2 regions of the Halovulum sp. GXIMD14794 genome follow, and region 1 is predicted to be linked to the other one. Evidence: riboswitches for the same ligand, from Rfam matches in the RefSeq annotation. Region 1 holds a riboswitch; the other holds the start of a gene.

What was found. Region 1 has a riboswitch for thiamine pyrophosphate ahead of ACW9UR_RS10535 (YkoF family thiamine/hydroxymethylpyrimidine-binding protein). Riboswitches for the same ligand answer to the same signal wherever they lie in the genome.
Region 2: linked by a shared signal. The riboswitch ahead of thiB (thiamine ABC transporter substrate binding subunit) and the one ahead of ACW9UR_RS10535 (YkoF family thiamine/hydroxymethylpyrimidine-binding protein) in region 1 are both predicted to bind thiamine pyrophosphate.

What each region holds. Positions count from the first base shown of each region.
Region 1 is NZ_JBTLNF010000004.1:790,864-805,338, reverse strand. Features, by position in the region: gene ACW9UR_RS10590 (hypothetical protein) at 1-353, shown strand, start outside; gene radC (RadC family protein) at 535-1,314, opposite strand; gene ACW9UR_RS10580 (hypothetical protein) at 1,412-2,200, shown strand; gene map (type I methionyl aminopeptidase) at 2,187-3,002, opposite strand; gene sfsA (DNA/RNA nuclease SfsA) at 3,063-3,770, opposite strand; gene ACW9UR_RS10565 (competence/damage-inducible protein A) at 3,820-4,539, shown strand; gene ACW9UR_RS10560 (calcium-binding protein) at 4,626-5,234, opposite strand; tRNA gene ACW9UR_RS10555 (tRNA-Leu) at 5,535-5,621, shown strand; gene ACW9UR_RS10550 (helix-turn-helix domain-containing protein) at 5,995-6,876, shown strand; gene ACW9UR_RS10545 (DUF2927 domain-containing protein) at 6,803-7,786, opposite strand; gene ACW9UR_RS10540 (hypothetical protein) at 8,035-8,517, shown strand; TPP riboswitch at 8,614-8,727, shown strand; gene ACW9UR_RS10535 (YkoF family thiamine/hydroxymethylpyrimidine-binding protein) at 8,720-9,328, shown strand; gene ACW9UR_RS10530 (ABC transporter permease) at 9,333-10,124, shown strand; gene ACW9UR_RS10525 (ABC transporter ATP-binding protein) at 10,117-10,860, shown strand; gene ACW9UR_RS10520 (ABC transporter substrate-binding protein) at 10,857-11,843, shown strand; gene ACW9UR_RS10515 (AbrB family transcriptional regulator) at 11,913-13,019, shown strand; gene ACW9UR_RS10510 (TRAP transporter permease) at 13,016-14,475, opposite strand, start outside.
Region 2 is NZ_JBTLNF010000008.1:207,490-221,964, forward strand. Features, by position in the region: gene ACW9UR_RS20145 (DMT family transporter) at 1-870, shown strand, start outside; gene ACW9UR_RS20150 (thiamine ABC transporter ATP-binding protein) at 843-1,553, opposite strand; gene ACW9UR_RS20155 (thiamine/thiamine pyrophosphate ABC transporter permease ThiP) at 1,537-3,102, opposite strand; gene thiB (thiamine ABC transporter substrate binding subunit) at 3,078-4,070, opposite strand; TPP riboswitch at 4,104-4,204, opposite strand; gene aroC (chorismate synthase) at 4,307-5,410, shown strand; gene ACW9UR_RS20170 (HD domain-containing protein) at 5,407-6,078, shown strand; gene ACW9UR_RS20175 (haloacid dehalogenase type II) at 6,075-6,761, shown strand; gene ACW9UR_RS20180 (class I SAM-dependent RNA methyltransferase) at 6,730-7,944, opposite strand; gene ACW9UR_RS20185 (VOC family protein) at 8,066-8,563, shown strand; gene ACW9UR_RS20190 (sulfite exporter TauE/SafE family protein) at 8,634-9,554, shown strand; gene ACW9UR_RS20195 (TIGR02186 family protein) at 9,551-10,519, shown strand; gene ACW9UR_RS20200 (YifB family Mg chelatase-like AAA ATPase) at 10,516-12,060, opposite strand; gene ACW9UR_RS20205 (RNA polymerase factor sigma-32) at 12,402-13,277, shown strand; gene ACW9UR_RS20210 (ChaN family lipoprotein) at 13,349-14,086, shown strand.

The sequences.
Region 1 (14,475 bases):
GCAGCGGCAGCGACATCTGGGAGGGCAACCCCCGCGACTATCGCACCGCGCGGCGTTCGGGCGGCGGCTATCTGCAACTGCTGGGCCCGTTCAAGGGACCGGGCGCGCGGGCCGAGGTCTATACGATCTTCGAAACGCTGAGGACCGACAGCGGCAAGATCGACTTCTCGCTGGAGCTGAGCGCTTATTCGGACGCCTGCACGAAGCAGCCGGTGGTCCGGGTTCTCCGCTCCGAGCAGGCGCATATCGTCGATCAGGCCGACATGGCGATCGATACGCGGGCCTGCGATGGCGACAGCGTGGCCGGGGCCGAGTTCGGCCTGACCGAGATCGAGATCGCCGACGCCTACTGAGCGCGGCTGATGCATCCGGTTCGACGGCGGTCCCTAAGGGGCCGCCGTTTGTCTTTCCGCGGGCCGGGTTTCAACGTGCAAACCATGTGAAAATCCGGGATTTCATCGTGAAAACCCCCTTAAGTCTATGAAATATAACGTGAAAATTTCCTTAAAACTTCGTAAACAGCATTTCGGGCGCTCAAAGCAGGCCTGAACTGCGGAAGCTGGTGTCCCGTTCCTTGCCCACGATCACATGGTCGTGGAGGGTCAGGCCCAAAGCCTCGGCCGCGTCCTGGACCTTGTGCGTCATGGTGATGTCGGCCTGGCTGGGGGCCGGGTCGCCTGAAGGATGGTTATGAACAAGGATCAATGCCGAGGCGCCGAGTTCCAGCGCCCGTTTCACCACCTCGCGCGGGTAGACGGGCACGTGATCGACGGTGCCGCGTCCCTGCGGCTCGTCCGCGATCAGCACGTTCTTGCGGTCGAGGTAGAGCACCCGGAACTGTTCCGTGTCCCGGTGCGCCATCGAGGTCTTGCAATAGGTCAGTAGCGCGTCCCAGGAACTGAGCACCTCGGCCCCCAACACGCGGGCCTGGGCCAGGCGGTGGGCGGCGGCCTCGACGATCTTCAGTTCGCAGATCACCGCCTCGCCCACGCCGGGCACCTCGGCCAGCCGGGCCGGCGGGGCCGAGATCGTGTGGTTGAAGTCCCCGAACGCGTCCAGCAGGGCGCGGGCCAGAGGCTTCACGTCGCGGCGGGGGATGGCGCGGAACAGCACCAGTTCGAGCAGTTCGTAATCCTCGAGCGCGGTCGCGCCCGCGCGCATGAACCGCCCGCGCAGGCGCTTGCGGTGGTCTGCAAGGTAGGACGGCACCTTGCCCGCGCCGGGGGACAAAGCCTCGTCGCTGTCGGGGCCGCCGGTCAGCGCCAGCAGCGGCGCTTCGGCCAGTTCGTGAGCGGAGGGGCGGCGCTGTCTCATGCGTTCATTTGCGCGCGCGCCGGTTAACGCGCGCTTAATCGCGGGCGACGCGAAAAACGCGTGAAAATCCCCGCGTTCCATGACATAGCCTCGCCCCATGAAGTGGCAGGCCCCGCGCATCGCGCGCAATCTCGACGATCCGATTACCGGCTTTCAGGTGCTGGGAGAGCGCAGCTCTGGCACGAATTTCGTGACGCAACTGCTGCTGCGGAACCTCGACGGCGTCGAGCGCAACCCGGCCTATGGCTGGAAGCACGGGTTCATCGACAGGCGCGTGGCGCAGACCGAAGGGTTGCTGACGGTACTGGTCTATCGCCACCCGCTGCGCTGGCTGCAAAGCCTGCATGCCCGCCCGCTGGACCTGAGCCAGGCGATGCGGGGGCTGAGCTTTTCCGACTTCATCCGCCACGAATGGCAAGGGGCCTTCAAGAAGGACTGGGGCGAGGAACCCTCGACCGCCGACATGGAGCCCAAGACCAAGGTCAATTTCGCCAACCCGCTGAAGCTGCGCAGCGCCAAGATCGCCTATTTCGAGGAAATGGCCGAGATGCCCGCACGCATGGTCTGGCTACGCTACGAGGACGTGAACCGCGACGCCAAGGCGACGCTGGAAGCGCTGGCCGAAGGGTTCGGAATCCGCCTGAAGCCCTATACGCCGGTCGAGACCTTCAAGGGGATCACCACCAGCCCGTACATCCCGAAACAGCTGCCGCCGATCTCGGCGCCGGATCTGGCGTTCATCGCCGAGCAGCTGGACACCGCGCAGGAGGCGCGGATCGGGTATTCGCTGGACGACACGCCGCGCTTCGACGGGCTGCCCGCCTGGGACATCCGCTCGGTGCGCAGCGTGGCGCGGGGGCTGCGCCGGAAGGTCAGCCCCAGGTAGGGTGGAACTTGCCGCCGGGCGAGAGGGTGAAGATCTCGCACCCGTCCTCGGTCACGCCGATGGAATGCTCGAACTGGGCGGACAGGGACTTGTCCTTGGTCACGGCGGTCCAGTCGTCGGCCAGCACCTTGGTTTCCGGGCGGCCGAGGTTGATCATCGGCTCGATGGTGAAGAACATTCCCGCCTCCAGCTTGGGGCCCGACCCCGCGCGGCCGTAGTGCAGCACGTTGGGGGCGGAGTGGAACACCCGGCCCAGCCCGTGGCCGCAGAAATCCCGCACGACCGAGCAGCGCTGGCCCTCGGCATAGGTCTGGATCGCGTGACCGATGTCGCCGAACGTGTTGCCCGGCTTCACGGCGGCGATGCCGCGCATCAGGCTTTCGTGCGTGATGTCGATCAGCCGCTCGGCCTTGCGCGAGAGTTTGCCCGCCACGTACATGCGGCTGGTGTCACCGTACCAGCCGTCGACGATCACGGTCACGTCGATGTTCAGGATGTCGCCGTCGCGCAGCTTCTTGTCCGAGGGGATCCCGTGGCAGACCACGTGGTTGATCGAAATGCAGCTGGCGTGCTGGTAGCCCTTGTAGCCCACCGTGGCCGAGACCGCGCCGGCGTCCTTGACGTGTTGGTGGATGATGCGGTCGAGTTCGCCCGTCTCGATGCCCGGTACGACGTGCGGGGCGATTGCGTCGAGGATCTCGGCCGCCAGCTTCCCGGCCTTGTGCATGCCCGCGAAATGCGCGGGTTCGTGAATGCGGATGCCGTCGCGGTTCAGACGGCCGATGTTCAAGCCTTCCAACATGGGCTCCTCTGGGTTTCGGCGGCTGGGCTGAGTGCAATGTGGCCCGTGGGGGGTGGTTTATCAACCCAAGGGGCGGACGGGCAAGCCATGCGCGAGGTGCATGGCGGCGGGTGTGATCGTCGCGGCGTGGGCGAGCACCTCGACCCCGGCGGCGCGGGCGGCATTCGCGGCGGCGGCATAGGCCGGGTCGATGTCGGCGGCGAGCGCCACCTCGGTGCAATCGGTGCGCTGCGTGACGTAGAGCAGCACCGCACGGTGCCCGGCCTGCGCGACCTTGGCCAGTTCCGCCAGGTGCCGCGCGCCGCGGGCGGTCACGGTGTCGGGGAATTCGGCCAGCGTTCCGCTGCGGCGCAGGGTGACGCTTTTGACCTCGACATAGGTGTCGCTCTCGGGCCCGCTGAGCAGGAAGTCGACGCGACTGGCCTCGCCATAGCGGACTTCGGGGCGGATGGTGTCGTGGCCTTGCAGCGCCGGGATGCGGCCCTCGGCCAGCGCTTCGGCGACCAGCCTGTTGGCAAGGCTCGTGTCGACATTGGCGAAATGCCCGCCGGGCAGTTCGGCCAGTTTCCAAGACCATTGCAGTTTTCGCTTGGGGTTGTCCGAGGGTTCCAGCCAGACAGCGGTGCCGGGGTCGGCCAGCCCGGTCATCGCGCCGGGGTTGGCGCAGTGGGCGGTGACCTCCGTGCCGTCTTCCAGCGTGACGTCGGCCAGAAAGCGTTTATATCTGCGGACGAGCGTGGCGCGGACAAGGGGGCGGGCGAATTGCATGCCTCCGGCTACCGCGCCGCGCAGGGAAGGACAAGAACGAGGGCCCGAGATGAGCAATCCCACCGCCGCGATGCTGGTGATCGGCGACGAGATCCTGTCGGGCCGGACCCGCGATGCGAACATGTACCACCTTGCGGGGAAGCTCTCCGAGAAGGGCATCGACCTGCGCGAGGTGCGGATCGTTCCCGACGTGCCCGAGGTGATCGTCGAGGCGCTGGACGCGCTGCGATCGCGGTACACGCATGTCTTCACCAGCGGCGGGATCGGGCCGACCCATGACGACATCACCGCCGATTGCGTGGCGCGGGCCTTCGGCGTCGGCATCGGCGTGCGGGACGATGCCCGGGCGATCCTTGTCAGCCACTATCCGAACGGCGAGGCCGACCTGAACGAGGCGCGGTTGCGCATGGCCCGGATCCCCGATGGCGCCACGTTGATCGAGAACCCGGTCAGCAAGGCGCCGGGGTTCAGCATCGGCAACGTGCACGTGATGGCCGGCGTGCCCTCGGTGTTCACGGCGATGGTGGAAAGCCTGCTGCCCGGCCTGACCGGAGGCGCGCCGCTGATGACCGAGAACGTCCGCATCGACCGGGGCGAAGGCGACATCGCCGGGCCGCTGGCCGAGATCGACGCACGCTTCCCCGAGGTCTCGATCGGCAGCTACCCGTTCCAGCGCGACGGGCAGTTCGCGGTGAACATCGTGCTGCGCTCCTCGGACCGGGCGGCGCTGGACGCGGCGACGAACGACGTGCGCGCGCTGGCGGTCTGAGCGGTCAGTGCCGCAATGGAGAGAGCTCAGACGTTATGGTTCGTGAGGTCGTCAGTGCGCCGCGTCCCATGAATGTCAGCGTTCACTCAGGCCCAGTCAAACACATCGCTGGTAATCTGTGTCAGTGGATCGTCGACCAAGTCGGCAACGCTGTCGACCGAGCCGGTTCCTGCATTCTTGAAGACAATCGTGGTCCCGGCATCCATCTCCAGAATTACATCCCCACCCGGTCCGGTGTCCGTGATCGTCGATACCGCATCGATATCGTCTGCCAAGCCGACGGCGCCGTTGTCGGGCACGTCGTCAAAGACCATTCGAAAGTTCAGAATGTCTTCGGATCCGTCGAAGTCAGTTACGGTTTCGGATTGTGTGTCGAGGACGGTATTGAAGCTGAACGTATCTGCGCCTCCACCGCCGGTCAGTAGGTCGTTCCCATAGCTCGTGGCCAACCAGTCATCGCCTCCGCCCCCGATCGCTGCGTCGTCTCCGGCATCGTTGAAGAGCCCGTCGTCGCCTGAACCGCCGACCAGTCGGTCGTCATCGTCGGATCCGGCCATAAAGTCGTTGCCCGGGCCACCTATCAGCAGGTCGTTTCCGGGGCCGCCAGCTACAAAACCGTCGCGGCCCGGGCCGGCGATCACGATATCGTCGCCTCCCCCGGCCCGAATGTCATCGCGCCCGCTGAAGCCGTTCATGATATCTCTATCGCCCGTGCCGAGCAGATTGTCGTTCCCGCTCGTCCCGAATATTCGATTTGGCGCATTCCCAGGCATATGGTTCCTCCCCCCAACCAGCTACCAACACGCCCAAGTTTCTCCCATTTTGTCGGATCCCGTGTTGACTGACATCAATGTGCGCGCCTCTGATTTGTGGAGAGACGTTGTTGTCTGACCTGCGGAAAGCCGGCCGCGAGTGGAACCGTCGATGCGCGGTCAACTCGCGTCTTGTGAGGCGCGCTTGACGCTGCTACCGGTCTCGCAGCGCGTCGACAGCGCGCGGACGTGGCGGAATTGGTAGACGCACGAGACTTAAAATCTTGCGCCGTGATCGGCATGCGGGTTCGAGTCCCGCCGTCCGCACCATACGGGATTCATACGGCTCACCGCTTCGTGATGCCTTCAAAACCCCAAAACATTGCACTTCGTCACAGTCTCAGGGCTGGTGCAATTGCTTGCATACAAACAATCCTATACATTTTGATTAATGAATACGACGTCGCATCCGCGTACGGGAGGTAGCCGGGCGCCAAGGATGCGACACTGGCGGAGCCGTAGGGAACCCCGAGTATCGGGCCTCGGCTTAGGGATGGCTGAGGCCCTGTCCGCCCCAATGTAACTGGTACATGTGTTTCATCGAATGGGCTCTCAGATGATTGCCGTTGCTTATGCCGTTGCCCCCCATTGGGCCCTTCCGTCGCCCGAAACGGTGCGCCTCTCTTGCCCGGCGGGTGGGCTGATGACTTGCGATTACCTGCAACTCGACGCCGGTGACGTGCCCGAGGCGGCACGCGACCGGCACGCCTTGCTGATCCCATTGCCGGCCCGGCCGGCGGCGCTGGAACTGCACCTTGCCGGGCGCAGCGCGGACCTCGAGCTGATGCCGGGCATGATGGCTCTCGCCGCGGCGGGTGCGGGGGTGCATTGGCGGGTCGAGCGGCAAATGCGGGCGATGCTGATCCAGATCGAGCCCGCCGTGCTGTCGGATTTCGTCGAAGGCCAGATGCATGGCGCACTGGCCGAGGAACAGCTCGTTGGGCGGCCCCTGCTCCACGATCCCGAGCTTTGCGGGATCGCGCAACAGATGACGCGGGTCATCATCGGCCAGCAGATCGGCGCGGACGTGGTTCTGGGCGCCTTGGCCTCAGTCTTCATGGTGGTCTGGACCCGAAACCACGGGCTCGTCCGGCGGCGGCTTGCGGGCCCGGCGGGACGGCTCTCGTCGCCGCAACTGCGGCGGCTGGAGGCCTATGTCGAGGCGAACCTCTCCGGGCGCATCCTGCGCAGCGACCTCGCCGAGGCCGCGGGGACAAGCATTTCGGGGCTGATCCGCAGCTTGCGCGAAGGGCTGTGCATGACCCCGGCCGAGTTCGTGATGCATGCACGGCTGCGGGCGGCGCGCGAGATGATGCAGGATCCGGGCGCGAGCCTGAAGACGATCGCGGCCGAGTGCGGTTTCGCCGATCACGCGCATCTGTCGCGCAGCTTCAAGGCGCGCTACGGCGTGACGCCCAAGGCTTTCCGGCAGGGCCTTTCGGCCCCCGCCGTCACCGGCGCAGCGCTGTCCGCGTTAGCTCGGGAAGCATCGGCTCGACCTGGGCCAGGTTCATACCTGGCTTGAGCCGGGGATCGTAGAGCATTCGCAGCAGCGCCTGGTCGTGATTGGTCAGGACGCCGAATTCCTCGTTGTCGTTGAAGATCGAGGGGCGGGCGTTTCGGGCATCATTCGGCAGACCCATGGCCTGCGCCAGTTCCTCCTCGATGCAGGAGGTGCGCATCCGGGGCGGATGCTCGGCCCGGATCAGGACAACCGCCCGCGCATAGCCGCGCGTGGCGTCCTGGTGCGGCTGCGCCACAACCATGCACAGGATGTTGGGCGGCGCGCTGATCAGCGCGTTGCGGGCGCTGCGGCCCAGATCGGGGGCGATCCTGTTCAGGAGCGGCCCGAGGCCCTTGCGCTCGGCATCCGAGACCACCAGCACATGCACGTTCGCATTTCCGCGCGTCAGTCCGACCGGGTGCCCCGTCGCCTGCGAAAGCCGGCGGGCGTAGCTGCCGATCTTGTTCATGTCGCTGGCGCGTTGAGCCTGAGGGACGCTGCCGCCGAAGCTGACGCTGATCCCGACCGGCTGTGTCCAGCGGCGCAGCACACCGCGCGTCGGGCTGCCTGAAAGTCCGCGGCCGTATTCGCTGAACATCGCGATCGAGACGAAGTTGCGCGCCAGGTGCGTCTGGTCCCAGCCCACGCCGCGTGCATTGCGGTCGGCGCGAAGCCCGCCTTGCGACACCAGCCGGTTCTCCAGCGCGCGGTAGCGCAGCGCCAGGTCCGTGAGCCCCGCAGCGCCGCCGGTGGCGGCGGTCGACATGGTCGCGCGCGCGGTCTGCGCGCTGGCCGCGGATATCGGGGAAAGGACGGAAACGGCGGCCACCGCCAGTGTCGCGGCGGCGAATTTTCTGAGGCCAACAAACGAAAAGCCCGCGAATCGGGCACAAAGGGGCAGGGGGCGCGGCAGCGATGTCGTGCGTCTCAAGCAGATCCTCCGGTGGGGTTTGGTCGCCCTTATAAGTGATTCTTTTCCAGTAAAATACAATTTTCTCACCATGCGCGAATGATTGCCGCACCCGGTGCATGCGTATGCCCCGGCTCGGTTCAAGAAAGCGGTACGTCGCTTCAAGCCTGCGTGTTTCGGGATCGGGCATTCTTTTCAACAGGACAACGGCCAGCGCCCTGTCCGGGTTCCCCGGAGGTAAGGCCAACGTCACATCCAAGGAGAAGACCATGAAAATGCTATTGTCATCCGCAGCCGTCCTCTTGATCGCAACCGGGGCGTACGCGAACGACCAGATGGCCCGCTCGATGGGACTGGAGCCCGGGGTCTATAGCGATGCCGAACTGATCCAGATCCGCGCTGCGATGGACGCCGACGACGACTATCGTCTGCACCAGCTTCTGGACAAGGATACCGCAGTTATCTCGACCCAGAGCGTCGGCGGATCGGCCAGCAACGCACAGCTTGCGCGCAGCGTCGGCGTCGAGCCTGGTGTCTACAGCACCGCTGAACTGGCGCAGATGCGCGCCGCGATGGATGCGGACGAGGACTACACTCCGCGCCACGTCTCGCATGACGGCTCGATCATCTCGACCCAGAGCATCAGCGCGACGCCCGAGAGCCGCACGCAGCTCGAGCGGATCCTGGGTGTCGAGGGGCAGGGCCTGACCGACGCGGAACTGTCCTATCTGTTCATCGACGAGACCAGCTGACCGAAGTCGAGGGCGAGTCCTCCACCGCCCGGAATACTTCCCACCAAACCGCCGCCGCGGGACCTTGCGTTCCGCGGCGCGCCGTGTTTGGGTGCGCGCATTCCACAGGGGTGTCCCGTAGTGCCGGGGCTGAGATACGGACGCGAAGTCCGGGACCCTTAGCAGCTGATCCGGTTCACACCGGCGTAGCAAGGAGGACGCTATGTACACTGGGGCGCAAGTCTCGCTCTATCCGATGACGGATAGCTTCATCGACATCATCGTGACCGCGCTCGGCGCACTGGACCCGTACCGGGACCGGCTGCGGATGGAGACGGACGATCTGTCCACGCTGATGATCGGCCCGCCCGACGCGCTGATCCCGGCGATGCGCGACCTGTTCGTCAGCGTGGCATCGACCGGCACCCATGCGGTGATGCACGCCACCCTGTCGCGGGGCTGTCCTGGCGGGCCTCAGCTGCCCGGCGATGACAGCGTCGCGACCACCCGCGCCGAGGGCGACCTGGCCGAGCGGCAGGCGCAGGCCCGCGCGGCCGTGCAGGACGCGCCCGAGGTCGGGCAGACGGTCTCGGCGCAATTCTCGCTCTACGTGATGGGGCAGGGCGGCCACATGGACGAGATCCTCGGCTGCATCGAGTTCCTCAAGGACAGCGGCGTCTTCACTGTCGAGAAGAACTTCTGTTCGCGGCTGGACGGCGACGCGGGCCGGGTCTTCGCGACGATCAGCGAGGCGCTTTACCGGTTCGGTCCGCCCGACGGGCATGTCACCCTCGATCTGACGGTTTCGGCGAACAGCCCCTCGCTGGCCTGATCCCATGGCCAATGACTGGGCGCGCGCGGGCCGCAGGGCCGGCGCGCGGGTGCTGCCTGCGATCCTGTCCGTTGCGGCGCTTCTGGCGCTGTGGGAGGCCTATGTCCGGCTGACGGGCGTGGCACCCTCGATGCTGCCCTCGCCCAGCCGCGTGGGCGGGCAGATCTGGGCCGAGCGCGCGGTGCTGGCGGCGAACGCCTGGCCGACGCTGCTGGCGACGCTGAGCGGTTTTGCCTGCTCGCTGAGCGCGGCGTTCCTGCTGTCCATCGCCATCGACTTCGTGCGCCCGCTGCGCCGCGCGCTGTTCCCGGTGCTGGTGATCAGCCAGACGATCCCGCTGGTCGCCATCGCGCCCCTCGTGGTGCTGTGGTTCGGCTTCGGCCTGCTGCCCAAGATCCTGCTGGTGGCGCTGGTGACCTTCTTTCCGATGCTGGTGGCGCTGGTCGACGGCTACGATTCCACCGAGCCCGAGGTCGAGGAGCTGCTGGCCAGCATGGGCGCGGGACGGGCGGGGATCTTTCGGCGCGCGCGGTTGCCCTCGGCGGCGCCCTATTTCTTTGCGGGGCTCAGGATTTCCATCACCTACGCGGTCGTCGCGGCGATCTTCGCCGAATACGCTGGGGCGAAGCGGGGGCTGGGGATCTACATCCTCAACGCCAAGAACAGTTTCCGGCCCGACCTGGTGCTGTCGGCGGTGGCGGTCAGCGCCTCGCTGACGCTGCTGCTGTTCGGTACGGCGGCGCTGATCCAGCATGTCTCGATGCCTTGGCGGCGGATCGGGGGCGGCCGTGCTTGAGGTTCGCGGGTTGCGCCTGAGCCTGTCGGGCACGCCGATCCTGGACGGCGTGTCGCTCGACCTGCGCGAGGGCGAGTTCGTCTCGATCCTCGGGCCCTCCGGCGCGGGGAAATCCACGCTTTTCAAGCTGCTGACCGGGGCGTTGACCCCCGATGCCGGGGACATCCGGATCGACGGCGCGCCGCCCGTGCCCGGCGCGCGGCCCTTCGCCTTCATGCCGCAGCGGGACGCGCTGCTGCCCTGGCGGCGTGTGCTCGACAATGTGACTCTGGGCCTCGAGGTGCAGGGCGTGAGCAGGCGCGAGGCCCGCGCGCGCGTCCTGCCGCATTTCGAGACCTTCGGCATCGCCGGGACCGAGCGGCAGTACCCCGCGCAGCTTTCGGGTGGCATGCGCCAGCGCGCGGCGCTGCTGCGGACGGTGGTGCAGGACCGGCCCATGCTGCTGCTCGACGAGCCCTTCGGTGCGCTCGACGCGCTGACCCGCGTGCGGATGCAGCGCTGGCTGGAAACCCGCTGGGCCGAGGCGCGCTGGACCTCGCTGCTCATCACCCATGACGTGCGCGAGGCGGTGGCCCTGTCCGACCGGATCTATGTCCTGTCGCCCCGTCCCGCCCGCGTTCTGCACGAATACCGATTGCCCTATCCCCGTCCGCGCCTTGCCCGCCCGCTTCCCGACGAAGCACACGCGCTCGAGGCGCGCATTCTTTCCGACCTGCTGAATGGAGACAGCGCATGAAACGGATACTGACCGCAGCCCTGCTGATCGCCTCGCCCGCACTTGCCGAAAACGGGGCCGAGGACGTGACCGTGGCGCTCGACTGGACGCCGAACACGAACCACATCGGGCTGTACGTGGCGCAGGCCAAGGGCTGGTACGAGGACGCCGGGCTGGACGTGGAGATCCTGCCCTATACCGACACGGCGTCCAGCACGCTGGTCGCGAACGGCGTGGCGGAGTTCGGCGTGCTGACCTCGTTGGGCTTCTATACCCAGCGCGCGGCGGGGGCCGATCTGGTGGGGCTTTACGCCATAATGCAGCACGAGACCGGGCGGCTGGTCTTCAACGCCGGGCGCGACGACATCGAGACGCCCGCCGATCTGGACGGGCTGACCTATGCGGGCTTCGGCACCGGCTGGGAGCAGGCGCTGCTGGAAACGATGATCCAGGCCGCAGGCGGCAAGGGCGAGTTCGAGACGGTGACACTGGGCACCTCGGCCTATGAGGCGCTGGCGGCGGGCCGCGTGGACTTCACGCTGGAGGTCGCGCATTGGGAAGGTGTCGCGGCCGAGCTTCAGGGCCGTGCGCAGGAGTCTTTCGCCTATGCCGACTACGGCGTGCCGGACCAGCATGGCGGCTACATCGGCGCGCGGAGCGCATGGCTGGACGAGAACGCCGCGACGGCGGATGCTTTCATCGGTGCGACCGCGCGGGGCTATGCCTTCGCCGCCGAAAACCCGCAGGAGGCCGCGCGGATCCTGGTCGAGGCCTCGGACGGGATGCTGACCAATCCGGAGCTGGTCGAAAAGTCGATGCAGGTCATCGTGGACAGCGGCCTGATGGTGAACGAGGCGGGCAAGGTCGGCGTCATCGACCCGGCGAAGTTCGAGACCATGGGCACGTTCCTGTTCGAGAACGGCATCCTGCGCGATGGCTCGGGCGCGCCGCTGGCCGAGAAGCCCGCGTTCGGCGATTGGGTCACGGCGCGGTTCCTCGACTGAGGCACGCAAGGGCGCCACGGGCGGTGTGCGCTTGCATACCGCCCGCGACGGGTTCATTACGGGCGCATCTTGTCTGACGAACCCGATTCATATCCCGATCTGCTCAAGCGGGCGGCGACCGTCGCCCTGCTGCTGGCGCTTGGCACGCTGGGCGGTTTCGCCGCACAGGCGCTGGGGATGCCGATGCCCTTCCTCGTGGGCGGGCTGGTGACGATCGGGATCTACACGATCGTCATGTTCAATGTCGCGGGGCGCGAGGTGCGCTTCCCGCAGAAGATCCGCAAGGTCTTCATTGCCTTCATCGGCGTGATGATCGGCGGCGCGTTCAGCCGCGAGCTGGTCTCGGTGCTGCCGTCGCTCTGGCTCGTGTTCGTGGCGATGCTGCTTTACGTCGTGGCGGCGCATGCGCTGGGCTACCAGTTCTTCCGTCGCATCGGCCGCTACGACGAGGTGACGGCGCTCTATGCCGCCATGCCCGGCGGGCTGATCGAGGCGGTGGCCATGGGCGAGGCGGCGGGCGGTGACGTGCGGATCCTCAGCGTGCAGCATTTCGCGCGGGTCGTGATAACGGTGCTGACGATCCCCTTCCTGTTTTTGATCTGGACCGGCCACACGGTCGGCAGTGCCGCCGGGATGACCTTCGAGGCGGGCGGCTGGGGTCTGGTGGACCTTCTGGTGATCTCGGCGCTGGCGGCTGCGGGGCTGGGCCTTGGTCGGGTCGTGAAGCTGCCCGCCGGGCACATGATGGGTCCGCTGCTGCTGAGCGCGATCTTTCACGGCAGCGGGTTGGTCGACACGGTCAGCCCGGCGTGGCTGCTGAGCCTGTCGCAGCTGGTCGTTGGCGTCGGGCTGGGGACGATGTTCACCGGCGTCACGCTCAGGCTGATCCTGCGGACCTTCGGGCTGGGCGCGGCTTCGGTCGCGATGATGCTGGCGCTGGGCGCAGGATTTGCGGTGGTGCTGCACCAGCTGGTGCCGCTATCGTTCGAGGCTCTGTTCATCAGCTTCGCCCCCGGCGGCGTGACCGAGATGGGGCTGGTCGCGCTGAGCCTTGGGGCGAACCCGGTGATCGTCTCGGCCAACCACCTGTTCCGGATCACGCTGACGGTCGTGGTCTGCAACGTGGCCTACCGGCGCTTCGGCTTCCGGAAGAAACGGAAGCGCCGGAAAGTCTAGGCCGCTGCGGGGCGCGGGCCGCGCAGGTTGAGCGCGAACAACGCCGCCGTCGCCGCGACGCCCGCGATCTGCACCGGAAGCGACCAGGGCCAGAGACAGGCGATCCCGGCGGCCAGTGCCAGGGCGCGCAGGACCGGGTTCAGGGGCCGCTCCATGCAGCCCTGAAGTCCCGCCGCCAGCGCGTAGATGCCGACCACCGCAAAGCCGAAGACGATCAGCGCCGCGCCCGGATCGCCCGCCAAAAGCGGCGTGTAGGCAAAAAGGATCGGCACGATGTAGAGGCCCTTGGCCAGCTTCCAGCTTGCGACCCCGGTTCGCATCGCCGGGCTTTCGGCGATGGCGGCCGCGGTGAAGGCCGCGAGCGCCACGGGGGGCGTCACGTTGCTGTCTTGGCTGAGCCAGAAGATGATCATGTGCGCCGAAAGCAGCGCGGTCAGCGCGGCCTCTGGCGGGACGACCATGTCGCGAAGCGGGCCCGCGACCTCGAGCGGCAGGCCGCGGACGATCTCCTGCGCTTCGGCGAAGGGGATCGGCGCGGCGAGGCGCGGCACCAGTTCGGGCGAGGCCAGCATCATGATCGCCTGCGCCTGCGGCCCCAGCTCTCCGGCGGCCATGGCGGCGATCACCGCGCGGTCCGAGATCATCCCGGCCAGCGCGGGGGCCGACAGCGTCGCAAGCACGATATAGGCCGCCGTCACCGGCAGGCCCATGCCGAGGATCAGGCTGGCGAGCGCGATCAGCACGATGGCGATGAGGATGTTGCCCCCCGCCCAGTCGGCGATCATCAGGCTGAACGTGTTGCCCACCCCCGCCGTCGCGATCACGTTGACGATCAGGCCGACGGCGCAGAGCAGCACCGCCGTCATCACCATGTTCCGCGTGCCCAGCGCGAGCGCGGCGAAGATCTTGCGCGGTCCCATACGGTTCTGCGTCAGCCAACTCGACGCGATCACCGCGAGGATGCCGCTGACGGCGGCGAATGTGGGCGTGTAGCCGACGACCAGCAGGCCGATCAGCAGCGCGATGGGGATGACGAAGCTGGCGCCCCCCTTGGCGAAGGCCGAACCGACGGTCTCGCCGTCCGAGGGCAGGGGCGGCAGGTCCAGCCGTTTCGCCTCGATCCGGACGAAGAAGGCGACCGACAGGAAGTAGAGCAGCGCGGGCAGGGCGGCGACGGCGACGATGGTCTCGTAGCTGATCCCGGTGAAGCTGGCCATGACGAAGGCCCCGGCGCCCATGATCGGCGGCATGAGTTGCCCGCCGGTCGAGGCCGCGGCCTCGACCCCGCCCGCGAAGGCAGGCTTGAAGCCCGCGCGTTTCATCAGCGGGATGGTGATGACGCCCGTCGACGCGGTGTTGGCCACCGCCGAGCCCGAGATCGTGCCGGTCAGCCCTGAGGCGATCACCGCGACGATGCCGGGGCCGCCGACCAGCCGTCCGGCGACGGCGCGGGCCA
Region 2 (14,475 bases), on a different contig from region 1:
CTGATCGGAAGCGGCTGGATGGTCGCCTCGATGGCCGGGTTCGCGGTCGAGGACGCGTTCATCAAGGCCGCCTCGAAGGTGTTGCCGGTCAGCGAGGTGCTGGTCCTTTTCGGCCTCGGCGGCACAATCATCTTCGCGCTGATGGCCCTCGGCTCCGGCCAGCGCCTGACCCCGCCCGAGGTCCTGTCGCGCCCGATGCGCGTCCGCGCGGTGTTCGAGGTCTGCGGGCGGCTGTTCTACACTCTCGCGCTGGCGCTGACGCCGCTGTCCTCGGCCACGGTGATCCTGCAGGCGACCCCACTGGTCGTCGTCGCCGGCGCGGCGCTGTTCCTGGGCGAGAATGTCGGTTGGAGGCGCTGGGCCGCGATCTTCACCGGCCTTGCGGGCGTGCTGGTCATCCTGCAACCCGGCGCCGAGAGTTTCACGCCCCTGTCGCTGCTGGCGGTCGCGGGAATGCTCGGCTTTGCGGGCCGCGACCTTTCCAGCCGCATGGCCCCCGCCTCGCTGGGTACCGCGATCTTGGGCTTCTATGGCTTCCTCGCACTGATCGTCGCCGGTCTCCTCTTCGCCATGTGGGAACGCGCGCCGTTCCTCTGGCCCGACCTCGGCACCTTCGCGCAGATCGGCGGCGCGGTGCTTGCCGGAGTCGCCGCCTATTCCTGCCTGATGAAGGCAATGCGGACAGGCGAGGTCGCCGCCGTCACGCCGTTCCGCTACACGCGCCTCCTGTTCGGGATCGGCCTTGGCGTGCTGCTGTTCGGCGAGACTGTCACGCCACCGATGCTGATGGGCTCGGCGCTGATCGTGGCCTCGGGCATCTTCATCATCGCCCGCGGGCGGCGTCAGGCAAGGCCCGCTTCGCCAAGATAGGCCGCGACCTCTGGAGTGGGCTCGTCCAGGACCTCGGCCACCGGGCGCGGAGCCTGCGCGCGACCGCCGTCCACGAAGATCACGCTGTCCGCGATCAGCCGTGCGTCCTGCGGCGTGTGGGTGACCATAAGCAGTGTCATGCTGTGCTCGGCCCGCAACTTTGCCACCAGACCCAGCATCTCGGCCCGCAGGGCAGGGCCGAGCGCGGCGAAAGGTTCGTCCAGCAGCAGCACGGGCCTGTCACGCAGCAGCACGCGTGCCAGCGCGGCGCGGCTCTGCTGGCCGCCCGACAGCGCGCCGGGGCGACGGGCGCCAAGCCCCTCGAGCCCGACCTGCCGCAGCGCATCCTCGGCGGCCGCCAGCGCCGCGCGGTCGGGCCGGGCGACAGGCTTCAGGCCGAGCGCCACGTTCTGCGCCACGGTCAGGTGCGGGAACAGGTTGTTGTCCTGAAAGACCATGCTGACGGGCCGCGCCGCCGGGCCATCGCCGGTCACGTCGCGCCCCGCCAGCCGCACCGTGCCCGAGGCGGGCGTGACGAACCCCGCCACCAGGTCCAGCAGCGTCGTCTTGCCCGAGCCCGAAGGTCCGATCACCGCCACCGCCGCGCCCGAGGGCACCGCCAGATCCGCCTCCAGCCGGAAGCCGGAGCGCTCCACCACCACCTGATCAAGCCGGATGTCCAAGACGCCCCCCACGGTCGATGATCCAGAACAGCGCAAGGCTCAGCACCAGAAGCAGCAGCGCCGCGCCCGCCGCCTGTTCCATCCTGTAAGCGCCCATCAACTGGTACATGTAAAGCGGCAGCGTCGCGGTTTCGGGCGGCGCGAACAGCGTGATCACGCCCAGGTCCCCCATCGACAGCGCCGCCGCCAGGCCCGCCGCAAAGCCCAGCGCCGGGCGGATCAGCGGCAGCGTCACCAGCCGCAGCCGCGCCATCCCCGTCAGGCCGAGGTTATCCGCCAGCCGCCCGTAGTCGTCCCGCACCCGCCCCAGCGCCGGGACCAGCACGCGCAGCGCGAAGGGCAGGCTCATTGCGGCATTGATCGTGCCGGTCACGACCAGTGCCCAGTCGAACGGATCGGTGATCGGCCGCAGCACGATGAAGAGCCCCGTGCCCACCACGAAGGGCGAGGCCGAGAGCATCAGCAGCCCCGCGCCCTCGACCACCGCACCGCGCCCGCGCGGCAGCGCCGAGATCAGCGCCGCCAGCGCCAGCGCAGCCAGCGTCGCGGCCAGCGCCGACAGAAGCGCGACGCGCAGGCTGACGAAAGCCGCCTGCCACAACCCGCCTGGCACGTCGCCGCTGAGCGCCGCGAGGCCCCGCAGGATCACGAAGATCATCGGCGTGCCGAGGAACAGCACGACCGCGACGATCACCGCGACATCCCACAGCCGCCGTTTTGGCGCATCCCACCGGCGCGGAGGCCGCCCCACGCCGCGCCCGAACCCCGCCGGCCGCCCGGTCAGCAACGCCAGCGCCGCGACTATCGCGCAAAGGCCGAACTGAACCAGCGCCAGCAGCGCCGCCTTGCCCAGGTCGAAGTCGAACCTCAGCGCCTGATAGATCGCCAGTTCGACCGTCGTCGCGCGCGGCCCGCCGCCAAGGGCCAGCGCCACGGCGAAACTGGTCATGCACAGCAGGAACACCAGCAAGACCGCGCCGGGCAGCACCGCGCGCAGCATCGGCCATTCCAGCCAGCGAAACACCGCGCCCGGCCCCATGCCCAGCTGCGCGGCCAGCCGGAAACGCTCCTCGGGGATCTGCTGCCAGCCCTGGATCAGCAGCCGCGCGACCAGCGGCACGTTGAAGAACACATGCGCCAGCACCACGCCGGTCAGCCCGTAGATCGACAGCAGCGGGCCGCCGATCGCCTGCGACAGCTCGCTCAGCGCGCCGGACCGGCCCCAGACCGCCAGCAGCCCCAGCACCGCGACGATCACCGGCAGCAGGAACGGCGCGCCCAGCAGCGCCACGATCGCCTGCCTCCCGGCAAAGCGCCGCCGCATCAGGGCGCGCGCGAAGGGCACGGCGATCAGCGCGCTCAGGCCCGCCGACAGCGCCGATTGCGTCAGCGTGAACCGGATCGCCGCCCAGTCCGCTGGGCCCAGCCCCGCGCCAGAGTTCGCGCCCAGCACCGCCAGCGGCCCCAGAACCAATGCCAGGACCGCCAGCAGGACCGCGCCGCCTGCGATGGCGGTGACGGGGCTCAGCGCGACAGCGCCGCCAGCCACTCGTCCAGCGCCTCCTGGCGCAGCGCGGGCACCTCATCCGAGGGCAGCAGCAGCGCCTTCTCCGGCTGAGCCAGCGTCTCGAAGCCTTCGGGCAGGGCCACGTCCGTCGCCGGGTACATCCAGTTCGTCGTCGGGATGACCGACTGGAAGTCCTCGGTCAGCATGAACGACAGGAACTGTTCGGCCAGTTCCGGCTGGTCCGTGCTGGCGAGCTTCCCGGCCACCTCGATCTGCATGTAATGCCCGTCCGAGAACGCCGCCGCCGCCTTGCTGTCGTCCTCCTCGGCGATCAGGTGATAGGCCGGAGAGGTCGTGTAGCTCAGCACCATGTCGGCCTCGCCCTCGATGAACATGCCATAGGCCTCGGACCAGCCCTTGGTCACGGTCACGATGCGCGGCGCCAGCTGTTCCCAGACCTCGCCGGCGCGCGCGCCATAGACCGCCTTGACCCACATCAGCAGGCCCAGACCGGGGGTCGAGCTGCGCGGGTCCTGAATGACGATGCTCAGATCCTCGGGCGCGGCGAGCAACTCGTCGAAGCTGCCGGGCACGTCCGTGACTTTGGTCTTGTCGTAGACGAAGGCGAAATAGCCCCAGTCGTAGGGCAGGAACGTCTCGTCCTCCCAGTCAACGGGCAGGGCCAGCGCCGGGTCCGAATTCCCGTGCGGCGCGAACAGCCCGGTCGCCGCCGCTTCGGCGGTCAGGGTCGTGTCCAGTCCCAGCACCACGTCCGCATCGCTTCGCTCTCCCTCCAGCCGCAGGCGCGACAACAGCGCCGCGCCGTCGCCCGCGCCGACGAACTTCAGATCGCAGCCGCAGGTTTCCTCGAACGCGGCTTCGATGGCAGGGCCGGGGCCCCATTCGGTGACGAAGCTGTCATAGGTATAGACGGTAAGTTCGGGCGTCTGCGCCTGCGCGATCCCCGCGCCAAGGGTCAGAACGGCCGCAGTCGTGAGAAGGCGTTTCATCATATCTCCTCGTTTTCTGCGACGCAGGTCAGGAGGAGCCATGCTCGCCTTCCCTCCGCCGGCATGATCCGGTTCAGGTTCGACGGGTTCGCGCGGCGCGCGTCTCAGCCCATTGGGCACCCCGAGGTGGCGAAGACACTAACCCCCTGCGCGGCGAAGGCAAGAGGCGCGGCACGGGCTTTCCGCCCGGCCCGTCCCGCGCTAGAACGGCGGCCGAACCTGCAAAAGGCGAGCGCATGTCCTTCAACACCTTCGGCCACATCTTCCGTGTCACCACTTGGGGCGAAAGCCACGGGCCCGGACTGGGCGCCACGGTGGACGGCGTGCCGCCGGGCGTGCCGATCGACGAGGCGGCGATCCAGCACTGGCTCGACCGCCGCAAGCCGGGGCAGAACAAGTACACCACCCAGCGGCGCGAGCCCGACGCGGTCGAGATCATGTCCGGCGTCTTCGAGGGTCAGACCACCGGCACGCCGGTGCAGCTGTCGATCCGCAACACGGACCAGCGGTCGAAGGACTATTCCGAGATAATGGACAAGTTCCGCCCCGGGCACGCGGACATCACCTACTGGCAGAAATACGGGATCCGCGACTATCGCGGCGGCGGCCGCTCTTCGGCGCGCGAGACGGCGGCCCGCGTCGCGGCGGGCGGGCTGGCCCGCGCCGCGCTGGAGCAGCTTGCGCCGGGGCTGAAGATCACCGGATACATGGTGCAGATGGGGCCGCACGGCATCGACCGCTCGCGGCTCGACATGGCGCAGATCGAGCAGAACCCGTTCTGGTGCCCGGACCCGCAGGCGTCCGAGACCTGGGCCGGCTACCTGGACGAGCTGCGCAAGTCGGGCAACTCGGTGGGCGCGATCATCGAGGTCACCGCCTCGGGCGTGCCCGCGGGTCTCGGCGCGCCGGTCTATGCCAAGCTCGACACCGATCTGGCGGCGGCGATGATGTCAATCAACGCCGTCAAGGGCGTCGAGGTGGGCGAGGGCATGGCGGCGGCGCTGCTGACCGGCACCGAGAACGCCGACGAGATCTACATGGGTAACGACGGCCGGCCGCAATACAGCTCGAACCACGCGGGCGGCATCCTGGGCGGGATCTCCACCGGGCAGGACGTGGTGGTGCGCTTCGCGGTCAAGCCGACCTCGTCGATCCTGACGCCGCGCATGACGATCACCAAGTCGGGCGAGCCTGCCGAGATCGTCACCAAGGGCCGCCACGACCCCTGTGTCGGCATCCGCGCCGTGCCGGTGGGCGAGGCGATGATGGCCTGCGTGCTGCTCGACCACCTGCTGCTGCATCGCGGCCACGTCGGACAGAACCGCGGCCCCATCGGGTGAACCGGGACCTTCCCGCGCCCGAGGCCGAACTGGCCGAGGCGGCGCTTTCCGCGATGGATGGCGGCGACAGCGCGCACGATCCCGGTCACCTGCGCCGGGTTCGCGACACCGCACTTGCCATCGCGGCGGAGGAGGGCGGCGATACCCGCGTACTGACCGCCGCCGCCTGGCTGCATGACCTGGTAAACCTGCCGAAATCCCATCCCGACCGCGCGCGGGCCTCGCGCCTGTCGGCCAAGGCGGCCGAGCCGGTGCTCGTGCGGCTCGGCTATTCCGCCCCTGAACGTGCCGCCATCGCCCACGCGATCGCCGCGCACAGCTTCTCGGCCGGGATCCCCTGCGAGACGCTCGAGGCGCGGATCCTTCAGGACGCCGACCGGCTCGACTCGCTCGGTGCCATCGGCATCGCCCGCACATTCGCGGTTTCGGGCGCGCTGGGCCGCCCGCTGTTCGACCCACAGGACCCGTTCGCCGTGCACCGAACTGTTGACGACACCGCTTCGGCCATCGATCATTTCGCGACCAAGCTGCTGAGACTGGGAGAGCGGATGCAGACGGCGACAGGACGGCGCATGGCCCGCACGCGCACGGCGCGGATGCGGGCCTTTCTCGCGGAACTGGGGGCCGAACTGGGCACGCCGCTTCCGGACGGTTTCGGCAGCGCATGAAGACGCCCGAAGCCCTGATCTTCGACGTGTTCGGCACCTGCGTGGACTGGCGCAGCTCGGTCGCCCGCGAGGTGTCGCGTGTGCTGCCGGACGTCGACGCGCTCGCCTTCGCCGATGCCTGGCGGGCCGAGTACCAGCCTGCGATGGCCTCGGTCCGCAACGGGGGACGGGACTACGTGCCGCTCGATCTGCTGCATCTCGAGAACCTCGAAACCGTGGCCGAGCGTTTCGGCGTCACCATCGACGATCCCGACCGCCTGAACCGGGCGTGGGAGCGGCTGGACCCCTGGCGCGATGTGCCACAAGGCCTGCGGCGGCTGGCGCGGCACGCGATCCTTGCGCCCTGTTCCAACGGCTCCATCGCGATGATGACGCGGCTCTCGCGCTATGCCGATCTGCGCTGGCACTGCATCCTGGGCGCGGACATCGCGCGGGACTACAAGCCGCAGCCGCGCGTCTACCTTGCCGCCTGCGCCGCGCTGCAGCTCTCGCCCGAGCAGGTGATGATGGTCGCCGCGCACAACGACGATCTCGCTGCCGCGCAGGAGGTCGGGTTGCTGACCGCCTTCGTCCCCCGCCCGCGCGAGCACGGGAAGGGTCAGACGCAGGATCTGGAGCCGGCGGGAAAATGGGACGCGGTCGCGCCCGACTTCATGGCGCTGTCGGATCGTCTGTTCGGCTGAACCGCGCGACGAGTTCCATGTGCCCGGACCAGCGGAACTGGTCCACCGGCTGCACCCAATCAAGCCTGTAGCCCGCCTGCACTAGCACCGCTGCGTCGCGCGCGAAGGTCGCCGGGTTGCAGGACACTGCGGCGATCACCGGCACCTTTGCCTCGGCCAGCCGCGCGGTCTGCGCTTCGGCCCCGGCGCGGGGCGGGTCGATCACCACGGCGTCGAACTTGCGCAGTTCCAGCGGCTCAAGCGGGCGGCGGAACAGGTCCCGCGCCTCGGTCGTCACCGTCTTCAGTCCTGCCGCCTGCCGCCAACCGGCATCGAGCGCCTTCGTCATCGCCGCCTCGCCCTCGACCGCGTGCACCTCGGCGCCCTCGGCCAGCGGCAGGGCGAAGGTGCCGCAACCTGCGAACAGATCGGCGATGCGCTTCGCGCCGCCCACGGCCTCGCGTACGGCGCGCACCAGCGCGGCCTCGCCCTCAGCGGTCGCCTGCAGGAACGCGCCCGGAGGCGGCACCACCTGCGCGCGACCCATCGCCTGCGCGGGCGGGCGGTGCAGGGCGACGATTTCGTCACCCCAGGACAGCCGCGCGATCCCGGCCTCGGCCGACAGCGCGGCAAGCCCCGAGCGCAGCGCCACGTCCGGCTCCTTGCCACCCTCGACGGCGACATCCCAGCCCGATGCGCTCTCGGTAACCTGCACCCGCAGCGCACCCTTCCTGCTGGCGCCCATCTTCGCCATCTGGCCGATCGCCGGGAACAGGCCCAGCATGCCAGGTCGCACCAGGTGGCACTCGCGGATGTCCTCGATCCGATCGCTGGCGCGGCCGTGGAAACCGACTTGCACGCCCTTCTTGGTGCGCCGCGCCGAGAAGGTCGCCCGGCGGCGGCTGCGCGGCGGCGAGGTCACGATCGGCCGCATCTTGGCACCGAGGCCCCGGGCCGCCAGCGCCCGTTCGATGGTCTCGACTTTCCAGCGCGCCAGGAAATCGTCGCTCGCGTGTTGCAGGGCGCAGCCGCCGCAGCCGCCGAAATGCGGGCAGACCGGCGCAATGCGGTCGGGCGAGGGCGTCACCACCTTCGGCGGAGCCCCCGGCACGATGCGCTCGCCCGGCAGGGTGAAAGGATAAAAGCCGTCTGCCGCGATGCCGTCGCCCTCGCGTCCCAGCCGTTCGATCACTACCTCTGTCATGGCAGCGGTTTACCCGGAGCCGCTTTCCGGCGGAAGGTGCAACTTATCGTTTCCGATAACGCGGCTTATTCCGGTGCTCCGCATCGACTATCTTCCGCTTCGAAACGGAAAGGATCTCGACATGACACCGGAACGCAAAGCCGAACCGCCGGCGCCCTCGGGGCTTCGCATCGGCCACGTGCACCTGAAGGTCTCGGACCTCGAGCGCTCCGTCGCGTTCTACCGCGACGTGCTCGGCCTCGACCTGGTACAGTATTACGGCGACCGCGCGGCTTTCCTGTCGGCGGGCGGCTATCACCACCACATCGGGCTCAACACCTGGGACAGCAAGGGCGGCACGCCGCCGCCCGCCGGGCACACCGGGCTTTATCATACCGCCTTCGTCTACCCGACCCGCGCCGATCTGGCGCAGGCCGTGCGCCGAGTGCTGGCCGCGGGGATCAGCTTCGACGGCGCGGCGGATCACGGCGTGTCCGAGGCGCTGTACCTTCACGATCCGGACTATAACGGGGTCGAACTCTACTGGGACAAACCCCGCGAGCAATGGCCGTTCAAGGCAGACGGAACGCTGGAAATGGTGAACGCCCGGCTCGACATAGAAGGTTTGCTCGAAAACTGATCTGACCCCCTTTCGCCCGCCGGAACTTGGGACTAGTGTGCGCGCAAATTTCCGCCAGCCACTGGTTCCCATGCAAATATACCTGCCTATCGCCGAGGTTTCCGTGAACGCATTCCTGCTTCTCGGGGCCGGCGGGCTGGTGGGGATCCTTTCGGGAATGTTCGGTGTCGGCGGGGGGTTTCTGCTGACACCGCTCCTGTTTTTCATTGGAATTCCGCCCGCCGTGGCGGTGGCGACCCAGGCGAATCAGATCGTCGCATCATCCCTGTCCGGGGTGATGGCCCATTTTCAACGGCGTACCGTAGACCTGAAGATGGGGCTGGTCCTGCTGGTCGGCGGGCTGGTCGGCTCGGCGCTGGGCGTGCAGGTGTTCACGCTGCTGCAGCGGATAGGCCAGGTCGAGCTGATGGTCTCGCTTTGCTACGTGGTCTTCCTCGGCGTGATCGGCGGGCTGATGTTCCTGGAAAGCTGGCGCGCGATCCGCCGGTCGCGCAAACCGGGTGCGAAACCCGCGCCGCGCAAGCACCATTCCTGGGTGCACGGTCTGCCGTTCAAGATGCGCTTCCGGCAGAGCCAACTCTACATTTCCGCGATTCCGGTCCTGCTGATTGGCGCCGCCGTCGGTGTGCTTGCGGCGATCATGGGGGTCGGCGGCGGGTTTATCATGGTGCCCGCCATGATCTACATCCTCGGGATGCCGACCAAGGTCGTGATCGGTACCTCGCTGTTCCAGATCATCTTCGTTGCCGGGTTCACCACGCTGATGCATGCGACCTCCTCGCAAACGGTGGACGGACTGCTGGCGCTGCTCCTACTGCTGGGCGGGGTGATCGGCGCGCAGGTCGGCACCCGGATCGGCATGCGGATGAAGGCCGAACAGTTGCGCATACTGCTGGCGCTCATGGTGCTGGGCGTCAGTTTCAAGCTGGCGCTGGACCTGGTGCTGACCCCGTCCGAGCTCTACTCGCTGACCCGAGGAGCGGTACATTGACCCGCGCTGCGCTTTTTCTGCTGTTGCTGGCGCTGCCCGCGTCGGCGCAGGACGCCGTCGGACCCTCCCCGGTCGCCGAGGACAGACCCGCCGCGCCGGCGGAAGCGCCGCAGCCGGAACCAGAACCGGATGCCGAGCCCGGACCGGAACCCGAACCCGAGCCGGAGGCAGAGCCAGCCCCCCAGCCCGAAGACGCGCCCGAACCCACACCGACCCCCGAGCCTCAACCGGAGCCTGTGACCGCGAGCGCCCCGGCTGAACAAGTGGTCGGCGGGTTGAACCAGAACCGTGTCTCGATCACCGCCGGGTTCGACGGCTCCGAGATCTTCGTCTTCGGTGCCGTCGTCCGCGAAGCGCCGGTGCCCGAGGATTCCTCGCCGCTGCATGTCGTCGTGACCATCGAGGGCCCGACCCTGCCTGTCACCGTGCGCCGCAAGGAGCGTGTGCTGGGCATCTGGGTCAACACCGATAGCGTCGAGATCGACGAAGCCCCGAGTTTCTACGCCATTGCCAGCACCGGGCCGCTGGACGAGATCGTCTCCGAGACCGAGAAGCTGCGTCACCGTATCGGCTTTGATTATATCGTGCGCACCGTCGGGGCCCGCGCCTTCGTTGACGATCCGCAGAACTTTGTGGACGCGGTGGTGCGGATCCGAAACGACAACGGGCTCTACACGAGTAGCGACGCCAGTGTGGACTTGCGGCAGGAGACCCTGTTCTCGACCGAAGTGGAACTGCCAGCGAACCTTGTCGAGGGCGACTACCGCGCTCGCATGTTCCTGATGCGCAACCGGCAGGTTCTGCACGTGACCGAACAGGCGATCACCGTCCGCAAGGACGGGCTGGAGCGACTGATCTACACGACAGCGCACGAGCGTCCGTTGCTTTACGGCATCGTGTCGCTCGCGGTGGCGCTCTTCGCCGGCTGGGCCGCGTCCGAGGCGTTCCGCTTCCTGCGCCGCTAGGCGCTGCGTTCCGTGTTGACGACAGCCGGCTTTCGGTCCTCGGCGGTCAACCGGTAGGCGGCGGCCTCGGCGACATGGGCGCGGGCGATTTCGTCCGACCCCGCGAGGTCCGCGATGGTCCGCGCCACCCGCAGAACCCGGTGATAGGCGCGCGCCGACAGGCCGAAGCGTTCCGCCACCTGTCCCAGCAGTGCCTTCGCCTCGTCGCCGATGGCACTGCGCGCCAGCAGCAGATCGCCCTGTGCATCGGCGTTGACCCGCACACCCTCGTCGCCCGCGAACCGCTCCGCCTGCCGTGCCCGCGCCTTGGCGACCCTCGCGGCCACGTCGGCCGAGGCTTCGCCCGGTGCGCTTTCCGCGATTTCGGCGATCCGCACCGGCGGCACCTCGATCCGCAGGTCGAACCGATCCAGCAGAGGCCCCGAGATCCGGCCCAGGTAATCCTCGCCGCAATTCGGCGCGCGGGAACAGGCCCGCGCCGCATCGCCCATGTGCCCGCAGCGGCAGGGGTTGGCGGCGGCGACCAGCATGAACCGGCAGGGATAGCGCACATGGGCATTGGCGCGGGCGACGATCACCTCTCCGGTCTCGATCGGCTGGCGCAGCGTCTCCAGCACCGCGCGCGGAAACTCCGGCAACTCGTCCAGGAACAGCACGCCATTGTGCGCGAGGCTGATCTCGCCCGGTTTGGCCCCCTTTCCGCCGCCCACCACGGCGGCCATGGAACTGGTGTGATGCGGCGGGCGATAGGGTCGCTCGCGGCTGATCCCGCCCGCATCCAGCAGCCCGGCGAGCGAATGGATCATCGACGTCTCCAGCGCCTCGGCGGCATCCATCGGCGGCAGGATCCCCGGCAGCCGGCTGGCCAGCATCGACTTGCCCGCGCCGGGCGGACCGATCATCAGCAGGTGGTGTCGGCCAGCGGCGGCGATCTCCAGCGCTCGGCGGGCCTTTTCCTGCCCGCGCACCTCCGACAGGTCGCGCCCGGTGGCGGGGGGCAGCACCTCGCCCGCTTCGGCCGGGGCCAGCACGGTTCGCCCGGTGAAATGGTTCACGCAGTCCAGCAGCGATGCGGGGGCGATCACCGCCGCGCCATCGACCCAGGCGGCCTCGGCCCCCGAGGCGGCGGGGCAGACCAGCCCGCAGCCGTCCTCGGCAGCGGCCAGCGCGGCGGGCAGGGCGCCCACCACCGGCAGCAGCGCGCCGTCCAGCGACAACTCGCCCATCGCCCAGAAGGCGGCGGCCTCCTCGCGCGGGATCACGTCCATTGCCGCCAGCACCGCCAGCGCGATCGGCAGATCGAAATGCGAGCCCTCCTTCGGCAGGTCCGCCGGGGCCAGGTTCACCACGATCCTCTTCGAGGGCAGGGCAAGCGCCATTTCGCTCATCGCCGCGCGGACCCGTTCACGCGCCTCGCTCACGGCCTTGTCGGCGAGTCCCACGACGCTAAATCCCGGCATACCGGGCTGGATTGAGCACTGAACCTCGACGCGTTTCGCATCCATGCCCTGGAAGGCGACGGTTATGATGCGGGCGATCATGAAGCAGGCTCCGGTGGCGACCGGACCAGGAAAGCGGCAGCGGGGTTAATTTCGGGTAAACCCGCGGACCCTCGAAACCTCGCGAGATTGCGCCTGAACGCACAACGCCGGGTTTTGTTCCCGGCGATTTTCCTCACGAAAGCGTGACCGATTTCGGGTCTGCCGGCTAACCCCTCGTCAACATTCATCCATTCGCGGTTCTCGCCGCTGTTTCCAGAACCGGCACAGTCCGTTCATGGACCGATTTCATGTTTCCTGCATTGGAAAGTGGTCCAATGGAGCCAAGCCCTCGTAACGCTGGCAGAAGTTCCAAGCACAGTCCGTTTCCATCGGAGGGGTCGATGAACTACGAAACCGCAGGGATCAGAAGCGTCACCCGGCAGGCCATGGCAGCCGAGATGCTCGACGCCGAAACCGAGCTTCAGCTTGCCCGCGCCTGGCGCGAAAACGAAGACGAGCAGGCGCTGCATCGTCTGGTCAATGCCTACATGCGGCTTGCGGTTTCAATGGCGGGGAAATATCGCCGGTATGGGGCGCCGATGCCCGATCTGGTCCAGGAGGCCGGCGTCGGCCTGATGAAAGCCGCCGAGAAATTCGATCCCGATCGCGGCGTGCGCTTCTCTACCTACGCGGTCTGGTGGATCAAGGCGTCGATCCAGGACTACGTCATGCGGAACTGGTCGGTGGTCCGCACCGGCTCGACGAGTTCCCAAAAAGCCCTCTTTTTCAACCTTCGCCGTGTCCGCGCCAAGTTCGAGCGCGAGGCGGGTGGCGAGCACATCGACACTGCCGAACTGCGCGAGAAGATCGCCATCGAGGTCGGCGTTCCGGTTCGCGACGTCGAGATGATGGACGCGCGGCTCTCCGGCTCGGATTTCTCGTTGAACGCCCAGCAGGCGGGCGAGGATGGGCGCGAGTGGGTCGAGACCATCGAGGAAGACAACCCGCAGGCCGAGATCACCGTTGAACGGGACCGCGATCTGGCCCGCGCCCGCGACTGGTTGCGTGACGCGATGGACACGCTGAACGCCCGCGAGCGCATGATCATCACCGAGCGCAAGCTGCGCGACGACCCCCGAACGCTGGAAAGCCTCGGCGACCAGCTCGGCCTATCGAAGGAGCGTATCCGTCAGCTCGAGGTTCAGGCGCTGAAGAAGATGCGCCGCCGCCTGGAAAGCCAGACCGGCAACGCCGCCGCTCAACTGGCGATGGCCTGAGGTCCGGCCTGCGCGCGCTTGCGCCTCTGCTGATCCTGGCAGCCGCCCCCGCAGGGGCGGCTGAACTCGATATGGCCGAAGCCATAGAGGCCGCCCGCGCCGCGCAGGTGGTTTTCGTCGGCGAGGTTCACGACAACCCGGCCCACCACGAGGCGCAGGCCACGTTCGCCCGCGCGCTCGCCCCCCGAGCCCTGGTCTTCGAGATGATCCGCCCCGAGGATGCGCCCAACGTGGCCGAGCTTCGCGACGACCCCGAGGCGCTCTCCAAGGCGCTCGACTGGGCGAACTCCGGCTGGCCCGAGTTCGACTGGTACTACCAGATCATCGCCGCTGCCCCCGAGGCCCTGGTGCTGGGCGCACAACTGCCCCGCGATGCCGCCCGTGCTGCCGTGAGCGAGGGCGCGGCGGAGGTCTTCGGCGAAGCGGCGGCGGACTACGGCCTGACTGAGGCGCTGCCCGAGGATCAGCAGCGGGCCCGCGAGGGCCGCCAGGCCGAGGCGCATTGCGACATGCTGCCCGAGGACCTGCTGCCCGGCATGGTCGAGGTCCAGCGCCTGCGCGACGCCATGCTCGCCCGTGCGGCGCTGGAAGGTCTCGCCGCCCCGGGCGACGGTCCGGTTCTGGTCATCACCGGCAACGGCCACGCCCAGTCCGACTGGGGCGCCCCCGCAACCCTGTCGCTCGCCGCGCCCGAAGTCACGATCTACACCTATGCTCAGCTGGAAGCGCCGCCCGAAGCCGCGCCGTACGACGCCTGGCGTGTAACCGATCCTGTCGAGCGCCCGGATCCCTGCGACGCGTTTCGCTGAGACTTCGTGCTCCGTCTTGCCTATCGAAAGCCGCTCCCAGGGGAATGGCTCTTATAGCAAGTTAAGCGCTGGGACCCGCAACAATGGCAAATGATCGCGTGCACATCGCTCCTGTGCGGCTAACCATGGCGCGACGTCCGCAAGTTTCCAGATCCACCCGTCGTACTAGCGCACTCTCCACGACTTCCACTCAGGAAGTGTCCGTCCGACCGCATGAATGTAGATAGCTGCAGGCCGGCGCGTCCGCCGTCTGCCGGAGGCAAGCGGTATTACCTGCGGGTTGGTCGTTGCGACGTCCACAACGCGAGGGCGCGGCTTTGCAGGGCGTGAAAACCCTCGCCGCCGCCCGTACTTGCTCCATGACATAGGTCAAATCATTTGTTTTCCGG